Regions from separate parts of the Halomonas bluephagenesis genome, predicted to be linked through region 2. Evidence: predicted binding sites of a transcription regulator. Region 2 holds the regulator's gene; each other region holds the start of a gene.

What was found. Region 2 encodes PhoB, which activates phosphate uptake and scavenging genes when phosphate is short. Its sites were predicted from a motif close to TGTCATANNNNTGTCANA; they were not measured.
Region 1: a site for PhoB is predicted at 1,187-1,204, ahead of REH51_RS07070 (PhoX family protein). Genes of this name have one in related genera too.
Region 3: a site for PhoB is predicted at 1,471-1,488, ahead of phbB (acetoacetyl-CoA reductase). Genes of this name have one in related genera too.

What each region holds. Positions count from the first base shown of each region.
Region 1 covers NZ_CP133631.1:1,607,951-1,611,080, forward strand. Annotated here, with positions in the region: gene REH51_RS07070 (PhoX family protein) at 1-1,123, opposite strand, end outside; gene hemP (hemin uptake protein HemP) at 1,378-1,545, shown strand; gene REH51_RS07080 (TonB-dependent receptor domain-containing protein) at 1,657-3,130, shown strand, end outside.
Region 2 covers NZ_CP133631.1:1,976,250-1,979,379, forward strand. Annotated here, with positions in the region: gene phoR (phosphate regulon sensor histidine kinase PhoR) at 62-1,369, opposite strand; gene phoB (phosphate regulon transcriptional regulator PhoB) at 1,372-2,061, opposite strand; gene ubiA (4-hydroxybenzoate octaprenyltransferase) at 2,158-3,048, opposite strand; gene REH51_RS08690 (chorismate--pyruvate lyase family protein) at 3,083-3,130, opposite strand, start outside.
Region 3 covers NZ_CP133631.1:2,506,497-2,509,626, reverse strand. Annotated here, with positions in the region: gene REH51_RS11270 (DUF349 domain-containing protein) at 1-451, shown strand, start outside; gene phbB (acetoacetyl-CoA reductase) at 544-1,290, opposite strand; tRNA gene REH51_RS11260 (tRNA-Met) at 1,567-1,643, shown strand; gene REH51_RS11255 (sodium-dependent transporter) at 2,386-3,130, opposite strand, start outside.

The sequences.
Region 1 (3,130 bases), 370 kb from region 2:
ACTCGTTACGTGCATCGTGACCAGAGTAATAAACCACCGGCTGACCGGCCTCTAGCTTGCCTAACCAACACCCTTCATGGCGGAAACGGCCTAGTGCTGTGCGCTTAACCGCGAGGGCATCACTGTAGGGGTCGACTTCTACTTGGTAGCCAAAAGTGCGCGCTTCATTGCGGTAGTCATCTTCGGCACGCTCACCGCGTGGCGTGATATCGAAACGGGCAAACTCATCATTTTCTTCAGAGGCATCCCCCGCCGAGGTATCCCAACCATAGCGGCTTTTGTCAGTGGGGATACCAATCCGCGCGTCGTCCTGGAAGAGCTGACCGTGATTAACGAACACATTGGGCCAGTTCTCTTCGCAAGCGATATAAGTCCCCCAAGGAGTTACTCCGTGACCACAGTTGTTATTGGTACCACGGGTTTGAGTACCCACTGGCGAAAAGCGCGTTTTTACATAGTCGCTGCCCGCCACCGGGCCAGCAAGTTCCATCGGTGTCGCGCTGGTAAAACGGCGGTTATAGGATGATCCAGGCACATGCGACCAGTGACCGTTAGCATCTTTTTCGACTTCGACAATGGTGACGCCGTGAGCGTTGATTTCGGTACGCGACTCCTCCGCTGGACGCTTGCCTCCAGCGTCAGTGGGGCCACCCTGCGGAGCCCAGAGCGCATCTTGTTCGATATATTCGTTGTTGAGGGCTAACACAAAGCGCTGCGAGGCGTTATCGGCATCCAGGGCAAAACCAGCCATTCCATCGTGGTTCATACCCACGCTAGCGGCTTTACGCTCGGCGGTCATTGGCTGGTCGGGCTGCCAGCTGTCACCAGCGCTCAACGGCGTTCCCCACGGCACAAGCACTTGGGCAATATAGCCTTCTGGCACTACGACAGCATCTGTTCGCGACCCTTGAACCGCCTCAAACGCCAGCGTCAACGGCGTTTTTTGCGCCCCGTTTGAAGCCAGCGCTTGGGCGGCGCCGCCAAAGCCAAGCATTGAAGCAGCGGCCAAGCCTAAGCCGCCACGCATTACCGCACGCCGTGAAACATGCTGCGCCAACACATCCGCAAATGGCTGGTTGCTGCTCTGATTAAACAGGCGGTGATCTTCAATTTCCTTGCTCATAACGGTCCCCTTGTCACGGTTAACACGCGCTAGTTTTAAGTTAAGGAGACACTAATCAATTTAGATGACAGGGTAATGACGAGCACTCTACTGTTATATGAACGTTCATTAGCAAGCTTTCACCGACTATTAAACCTTTAGCGAAGCGTCTGCACGTTAGTTGAGAACGATGGTTAAGAGTGATGGTTGTGAGCGAGGGGGAAGTCTGCTAAATTAATGCTAATAGTTATCATTACCACAGGACATAACCTCTCATGCAGCCTAGGAAAAAAGATGTTTCGCCAGAAGGCTCACCTAGCGCATCTCGCGAGGTGACAAGTCAGGCGCTGCTTGATCAAGACGGTCAGTTGGTTATTCACCATGAACAGCGACGCTATGTGCTGCGCCGCACGAAAAGCGGCAAGCTGATCTTAACAGCGTAAGCCTTTTAAAAATAATCACTTACCTACTACTAAAATTTTTAGCCAGCCAGGTAGCCCATCGCCCCCAGCCAGCAACATTATCCATCACTTTCTGCTGGAACTGTCTGGCCCATGAAACCAACTCACACGTTAGGCCTTTGCCTTACCTTACTTCCTCTATTGCCCGCCTACGCCAATGACACGGATTTAGATCCCGTCACGGTAACAGGTACCCGAGCACCGACGGATCTGTCCCGCGCACCGCTGATTATCGACATCATTGACCGCCAAGACGCAACGCTTGCCACTGCGAGCCGCGTTGAAGACGTGCTGAGCCGCCAGCCTGGCCTGCATGTTGCTGGCCAAGGACGCCGTAACGGCCAAACGCTGAGTATGCGTGGCTTCGGGAGAAATGGTGTACTGGTGCGCCTGGATGGCGTTCGCCAAGATATTTCCACCGGACATGTGGGCAACTTTTTTCTAGACCCAGCGCTGATTCAAGAAGTGCAGATTGCCCGTGGCTCGCTTTCCAGTCTGTACGGTAGCAACGCCATGGGCGGCGTTGTTAGCTTTACCAGTGTCGAGGCCAGCGACCTGTTAGCCCCAGGTGAAGATAGCGGGGCACGTCTTTCCCTAGGTGGGGCGACGGCTAACAACGAGCTACGCGGCAGCCTGACCGCGTTTGGCCGCCGCGACACGGCTAATGGGCAAGTGGATGGGCTATTTTCTGTGGGCCGCAGCGAGTCCGGCGATATTCGTCGCGCGGGCGGTGATGAAGCAGTAGAAGATGCCAGCCTCAATAGCCTGCTGCTCAAAGGCGGCTGGATGCCAAATGACGAACAGCGGGTGTTTATTAGCTGGCAGCACTATGACGAGCGCGCCACCCAACCCGCTAATCCGCAGCAGCTATCAACCAGCGCTAGCAACCCATTACGCGACCGTGATGTTGAGAGCAATAACGTACAGCTTGGCCACCGCTGGCAACCGAGTGGTGCCACCGAAATCACCTCACAGCTCACTTTTAGCCAACAAGATATCGACGAGCCACAGGCTAGCCGTACCCTTGAACGAGTTGGCCTGCAGAGCGACGGCTATCACAGCATCGATCACGGCTGGCTTTCACAAACGCTGGTGTTTGGTGCCGAGCTAGAACAGGCCCGTCAGCGGCCTGATGGTGAAGCGAATGGTTTCCCCAAGGCAGATATTGATACCCAAGCGGCATATTTAGACACGACCCTCACTGCCGGTAGCTACTTGGCTGAAGGCGGCGCGGGGCAGTTTGACGTTGGCATAGGCGCTCGCTACGACCGCTATGACGCCAGCGGTCAAAACGATGCCGACAGCGTGCACGACCAAGTGTCGCCGCGCTTCCGCCTTGCCTGGCGACCCGACGACTCCTTGATGCTTTTCTCAGGCTACGCCGAAGCCTTCCGCGCGCCCAGCCTTTCCGAGCTTTACGCTAACGAGCGCCACTTTGCTGGGTTCTGTGCAGGGCCATTTTTCTGTACGCCCGACAACTACTGGATTCCCAACCCTAGCCTTTCCCCCGAAACCAGCCGCACATGGGAAAGCGGTGTGGTGTGGCACCAAGGCGACTGGCAGGTGC
Region 2 (3,130 bases):
TATTTGACCATTCTTATATGACAACATGGCACACTTGTACAATATATGTATTCAAACAGTATTAAGCGAGGTGGGGTTCGCTTTCGACAACGCGGGATGACGGAAAAACACAGCGAAAGAGGGCCCCTTCGCCAGGGAGAGATTCAATTTGTAGCAGCGCATCATGTCTCAGCAACACGTGTTTCACAATCGCTAGGCCAAGGCCCGTACCACCAGTTGCCGTGCTACGTCCTTTATCAACACGATAAAAGCGTTCGGTTAAGCGTGGGATATGAACAGGATCTACCCCCTCGCCGTCATCATCGACTTCAATGCAAGCACCGCCATTCGGTAGGGTTTTCCAGCGAAGCGTTATCTGACTACCCTCCGGGGTATATCGCACGGCATTAAAGACAAGGTTAGAAATAGCGCTATGCAGCTCCTGCTCACTACCAACTAATCGCGCATCGTTCTCAAGCACGACTTGAACATTGTGCTGTCGATTAGACAGCGCTAGCGCATCGCGGCGGATACTCTCGAGCATTGGCCCCAGCGCCAGCGCGTGATGATCTTCTCCACCTTGGTCAATTTCTAACCGAGAGAGCAATAGCAAATCGTTGACTAAGTTTTGCATCCGCTTCGTCTGCTCTTCCATTTGAGCAATACCTCGGCCCAAACGTGGTGGAAGTTGCTCTTTCAAGTCGCCGTAGGTTTCCAAATACCCCGTTAGTACCGTTAGTGGAGTGCGCAGTTCATGGGAAACGTTGGCGACAAAATCACGACGCATCTGCTCTAAACGATGCAAGCGGGTAATATCCCGCGCCATGACCAAGCGTTCATCATCACCATAGAGGGTAATTTGATATTGAAGGATACGCCGTTCATCGATGGGCGACGTTAAGGTCAGCGGCTCACCGTATTTACGCGCATTAAAGTAGCTGATAAATCGCGGGTCACGAAGTAGGTTGGTAATGTGCTGGCCACGGTCATGGGCTGTTTGCAGGCCCAGCATTTCTGTCGCGGCGCTGTTCCACCACTCAAGGTCTCCGTGCCGATCAAGCATGACGACACTATCACGCATTGCTTCGGATGATTCCTGAATACGTGCAAGGGTGGCACGTAAACGGTTCTGAGTAATTCGCTGGCTCTTTTGGTAGCGATACAAGCGATCGAACAGCTCGCCCCACATACCGCTCGCAGCAGGTGGCTCATCATGGGGATGAAGCGTTAACCACTTAAAGAGCGCACGCAGTTGACGCAGTTGATAAACCAAGCAAACGGCTAAGCCCGCAGCAAATCCTAGACCAGGCAGCCCCAGCAGCCACCCCAGGCACGCGCCTAGGGCAGCCAACCACGCAACCCGCCATAACTCTCGGCTCCACAGGCGCACCGTTACACCCGCGCGGAAAAACGGTACCCAGTGCCTCTCACCGTTTGAATGAGACTCTGGTGAGCTTCCCCTAAGGCCTTACGTAGACGTCGGATGTGAACATCTACCGTCCGTTCTTCAACATATACGTTACCGCCCCACACCTGGTCGAGCAGTTGGCTACGGGTATAAGCACGCTCTTGGTGGGTCATGAAAAACTGCAGCAATCGGTATTCCGTAGGCCCCATTTCCAAGGCCTTACCGTAAGCACTCACACGGTGGCTCACCGGGTCTAATAGCAAGCCGTTAATTTCGATAGGATCTTCGACACCACGGGGGGTGGTACGTCGCAATACCGCTTTCAAGCGCGCCACCAGTTCGCGGGGAGAGAAAGGCTTGGTGATATAATCGTCTGCCCCGGCCTCTAGACCTTGAATCTTGTTATCTTCTTCGCCTTTAGCAGTCAGCATAATGATAGGCACTTCGGCAGTGGCTTCTTCACGCTTTAAACGCCTTGCAAGCTCAATACCGCTGGTGCCCGGCATCATCCAGTCCAGCAAAAGTAGATCTGGCTGGTGGTCAACCATCATTGCGTGGGCATCCTGGGCGTTATCCGCTTCAAGCACGCGATAGTCAGCCATTTCCAGCGCCACAGCGATCATCTCGCGGATAGGCGCCTCATCATCGACAATCAAAACGGTCTTGGCGGTCATTCCAGGGCCTCACGGTGTTCAATGAAAGGTAACTCAAAGACATGTCAGTGACGATAACACCATGACTTGATGACAATTCTATGACATAGAGGATATTTAGCCAGTTATTGGCCACCAACTTAGTGCAATACCTGCAAAAATTAACAATCCAGACCAATGATTATTAAGGAATGCCTGGAAGCAGCGATCACGCTCACGGTCAGCAATTAACCGCTGTTGGTGGGCAAACGTAGCGGCCATACCTGCTAGCCCAAGCCAGAAAAAACCACCTAAACCAACACGCCATCCTACCCAGGCAAGTAATCCCAGTGTCATCACTTGCAGCACACCAATTATCAAACGGTCAGCGCTACCAAACAGCACCGCGGTAGATTTAATGCCAATTTTAAGGTCATCGTCGCGGTCGACCATGGCATATTGGGTATCGTAGGCAACGGTCCACAACACATTCGCGCTAAACAATAGCCATGCTTCAAACGGTACATGGCCCAATACCGCACCAAATGCCATGGGTATCGCCCAAGAGAACGCAGCCCCCAAGACCACCTGGGGAAAGTGGGTATAGCGTTTCATAAACGGGTAGATAAACGCTAAGACAACACCGCCTATCGAAAGCAGCACCGTAAACCAGTTGGTCAATAGCACTAAAACGAAAGCAGTGGCTACCAGCGCGATAAACAGCAGCTGAGCCTCGGTTTCACTGATACGGCCAGTGGCTAGCGGACGATGCTTAGTGCGCTTTACATGACCATCGAAATGGCGGTCAGCGTAATCATTGACCACGCAACCCGCGGCGCGCATAACGTACACGCCGGCAATAAAGATCAGCAGCACATTTCGCCCAGGCACGCCCTCTGCCGCTAGCCACAGTGCCCATAAGGTGGGCCACATCAATAGCCAAGTACCAATCGGGCGGTCCAACCGCATTAAATGTAAGAAACCTGCCACTCGGGCCCATCCCGTTGGCCGCAACAGAGAACGATCCATGCTTACCTCTCAAAAAGAAAACGCTGGCGATAGCCTAGCGCGAAGGCAGGCCAAGATCATCAGCCATGGTCGATAAAAAGTA
Region 3 (3,130 bases), 530 kb from region 2:
ACCGCTGGTAAACGCGCACATCGCTGCAGATCAACAGGCGCTGGCGGGCGAAGAGCCACACGCGGTTGATGCGAAAGAGATACTGAGTGAAAGGCTTCCTGCTATTTTTACAGAGGCTCATCAGCAGCGTAATCATGCGCGGCTAACCGCCTCGATACCTCTCCCAGCCGAAAAACTTACAGAGCTGGAAGATGGGCTGGCTCGCCTAAGAGTGCACCTGTCTTTGCTAGCGCTAGGTAGCGTCAAACAGCGTGATGAACCTCTCCGGCTGGCGATTCAGGTAGAACGGCTGAATGAAGGGATAAACAACGAACGCAGCCGACCAGATGAAATTATCGACATATTAGCAGCGCTCATGGCGCTTGGCCCCATGCCTAACCAGCTGTGGCGCAAGGAAGCGGAAGAGTTTGACAATCTCTTTAGTCGTCTGGCGCGAGTACCGCATCCTTAAGCACTTCACACCCCACCAATGGCAACGGGAGGCGATTAGCCTCCCGTTAACGCTTTACCTTAATGAATAAAGCAACTTATCGTTTTGGGCGATTAGCCCATAAACTGACCGCCGTTAATATCAATATTGGCGCCAGTAATAAAACCTGACTCTTTATCTGCTAAGAACGTGACCAGACGACCAATCTCCTCCGGTGTACCGTAACGCTTCACTGGAATGGTTTCACGAATGGCTTCACGCACCTGTTCGGGAATTTTCATGATCATATCGGTGGCAATGTAGCCTGGCGATACGGTATTCACCGTAATGCCTTTGGTTGCCGTTTCTTGCGCCAGCGACATGGTCAACCCATGCATACCTGCTTTGGCAGCCGCATAGTTCACCTGCCCAAACTGGCCTTTGCGACCGTTGATAGAAGAAATATTGATGATGCGACCGTAACCCTGCTCCAGCATCATTTCAATTACACTGCGGCAGGGGTTGAAGACGCTATTAAGGTTGGTATCGATCACTTGATGCCACTGCTCATAGGACATCTTCTTCATAGTGCCATCACGAGTGATGCCAGCGCAGTTAACCAACACGCTGACAGGCCCATATTTTTCTTGGATTTCGCGAGCACCTTCTAGGCAGGCATTGTGGTCGGAAAGATCAACACCCGATAACGCGATGTTGTCATAACCGGCGGCTTGCTGAGTTTCCAGCCAGGTTTTGGCTTTCTCAGGATTATGATACCCCGCGACTACCAAATACCCCGCATCCGCCAATGAATGACAAATTGACGTTCCGATTCCACCAGTTCCACCAGTTACCCAGGCGACGGGGGCTTGATTGGCCATTGACTACCTCCCTGATATGACAAATGGCTTGGACGCTAAGCACTATTATGATGTCGAAAGCCATTCTAAATAAGCGCCGTAGCGCTTTAGCATTCACAGCACGTCGTATTGTTAGTTGAACGACGTACTGACAGTAAGCTTTTTGTTATGCCTATTGGAAGCATAGCTTTACTCTTCCAATGTTGCAGCAAGATGAAAGTCGCAACTTACCTTTAAAACGTTTTCTAGACAGGGTTGACATAGCGTAAAAAATGCGTAGAATACGCCACACGTTGATGCGGGGTGGAGCAGTCTGGTAGCTCGTCGGGCTCATAACCCGAAGGTCATCGGTTCAAATCCGGTCCCCGCTACCAAACATAGAGAAAGCCGTTACCGAAAGGTAGCGGTTTTTTTGTGTCTGAATTTTGTGAAGAAAGCTCACAAAAAAATATCGACTCAGTTCTTCACCCCCCTAGCAAGGTCATCGGTTCGCTTTTGTTTTAACATCGGCGGTCCCCGCTACCAAACATAGAGAAAGCCGTTACCGAAAGGTAGCGGTTTTTTTGTGTCTGAATTTTGTGAAGAAAGCTCACAAAAAACATCGACTCAGTTCTTCACCCCCCTAGCAAGGTCATCGGTTCGCTTTTGTTTTAACATCGCCGGTCCCCGCTACCAAACATAGAGAAAGCCGTTACCGAAAGGTAGCGGTTTTTTTGTGTCTGAATTTTGTGAAGAAAGCTCACAAAAAACATCGACTCAGTTCTTCACCCCCCTAGCAAGGTCATCGGTTCGCTTTTGTTTTAACATCGGCGGTCCCCGCTACCAAACATAGAAAAAGCCGTTACCGAAAGGTAGCGGTTTTTTGTGTCTAAATTTTGTGAAGAAAGCTCACAAAAAACATCGACTCAGTTCTTCACCACCCTAGGAAGGTCATCGGTTCGCTTTTGTTTTAACATCGGCGGTCCCCGCTACCCAACATAGAGAAAGCCGTTACCGAAAGGTAACGGCTTTTTTGTGGCTGAATTTTTTGAAGAAAGCTCACAAAAACATCGACTCAGTTCCTCACCACCCCAGGTAGTCAGAAAAGCGGCCGTTTTATTGAGACCACAATGGATATCAGGTGAGGCTTCGCACCATAACCACCAGGATCATTAACGGGCAGACCACACGGATATACCATGGCCACAGACGCCAAAATAGAGTGCGCTCGATCTCTGGAGCGCCCTGACGCAACTCCTGTAGCTTGGCGTTTCGAGACATTAGCCAGCCAACATAGAGACAGACTAAAGCGCCAATCACCGGCATGCTATTAATGGTGAGGCCGATCACCAAACCAAACAGCTGGTCAAAATTAAGCAGAATGAGCGTCGACCCTATAAACGCAGTTCCGCCAATCAGAAATGTTGAAAAACGGCGTGACAGACTGCCGGTTTCCTCCAGCGTCGATACAGGAACTTCTAGCGCAGGAAACATTGACGTCAGTGCTGCAACCGCTAACAGACCAAAAAACAGCACTTCCATCACCCCTCCCATGACGCCCAGCCGAGCAAACATCGCGGGCATCACATCGAACAGTAACGTCGCTGAGCTGGTCAACTCACCCTGCTCATTCATGATCTCAACACCAACAGCCTTGGCCACATAGAGCGACGGAATAATCAAAAGACCGGCTATGAACGCCACGCCCATATCGATAAACATCACCTGGGCACCTACTCGGGGTAAGTTCGCCTTGCGACTCAGATAAGAACCATAAACCACCATGGCACCAATACCGATGGAAAGTGAGAAGAAAGCCTGCCCCATGGCATCAAGTAACAGCTCGGTATTCACCTGTGAAAAGTCAGGCAACAGATAAACA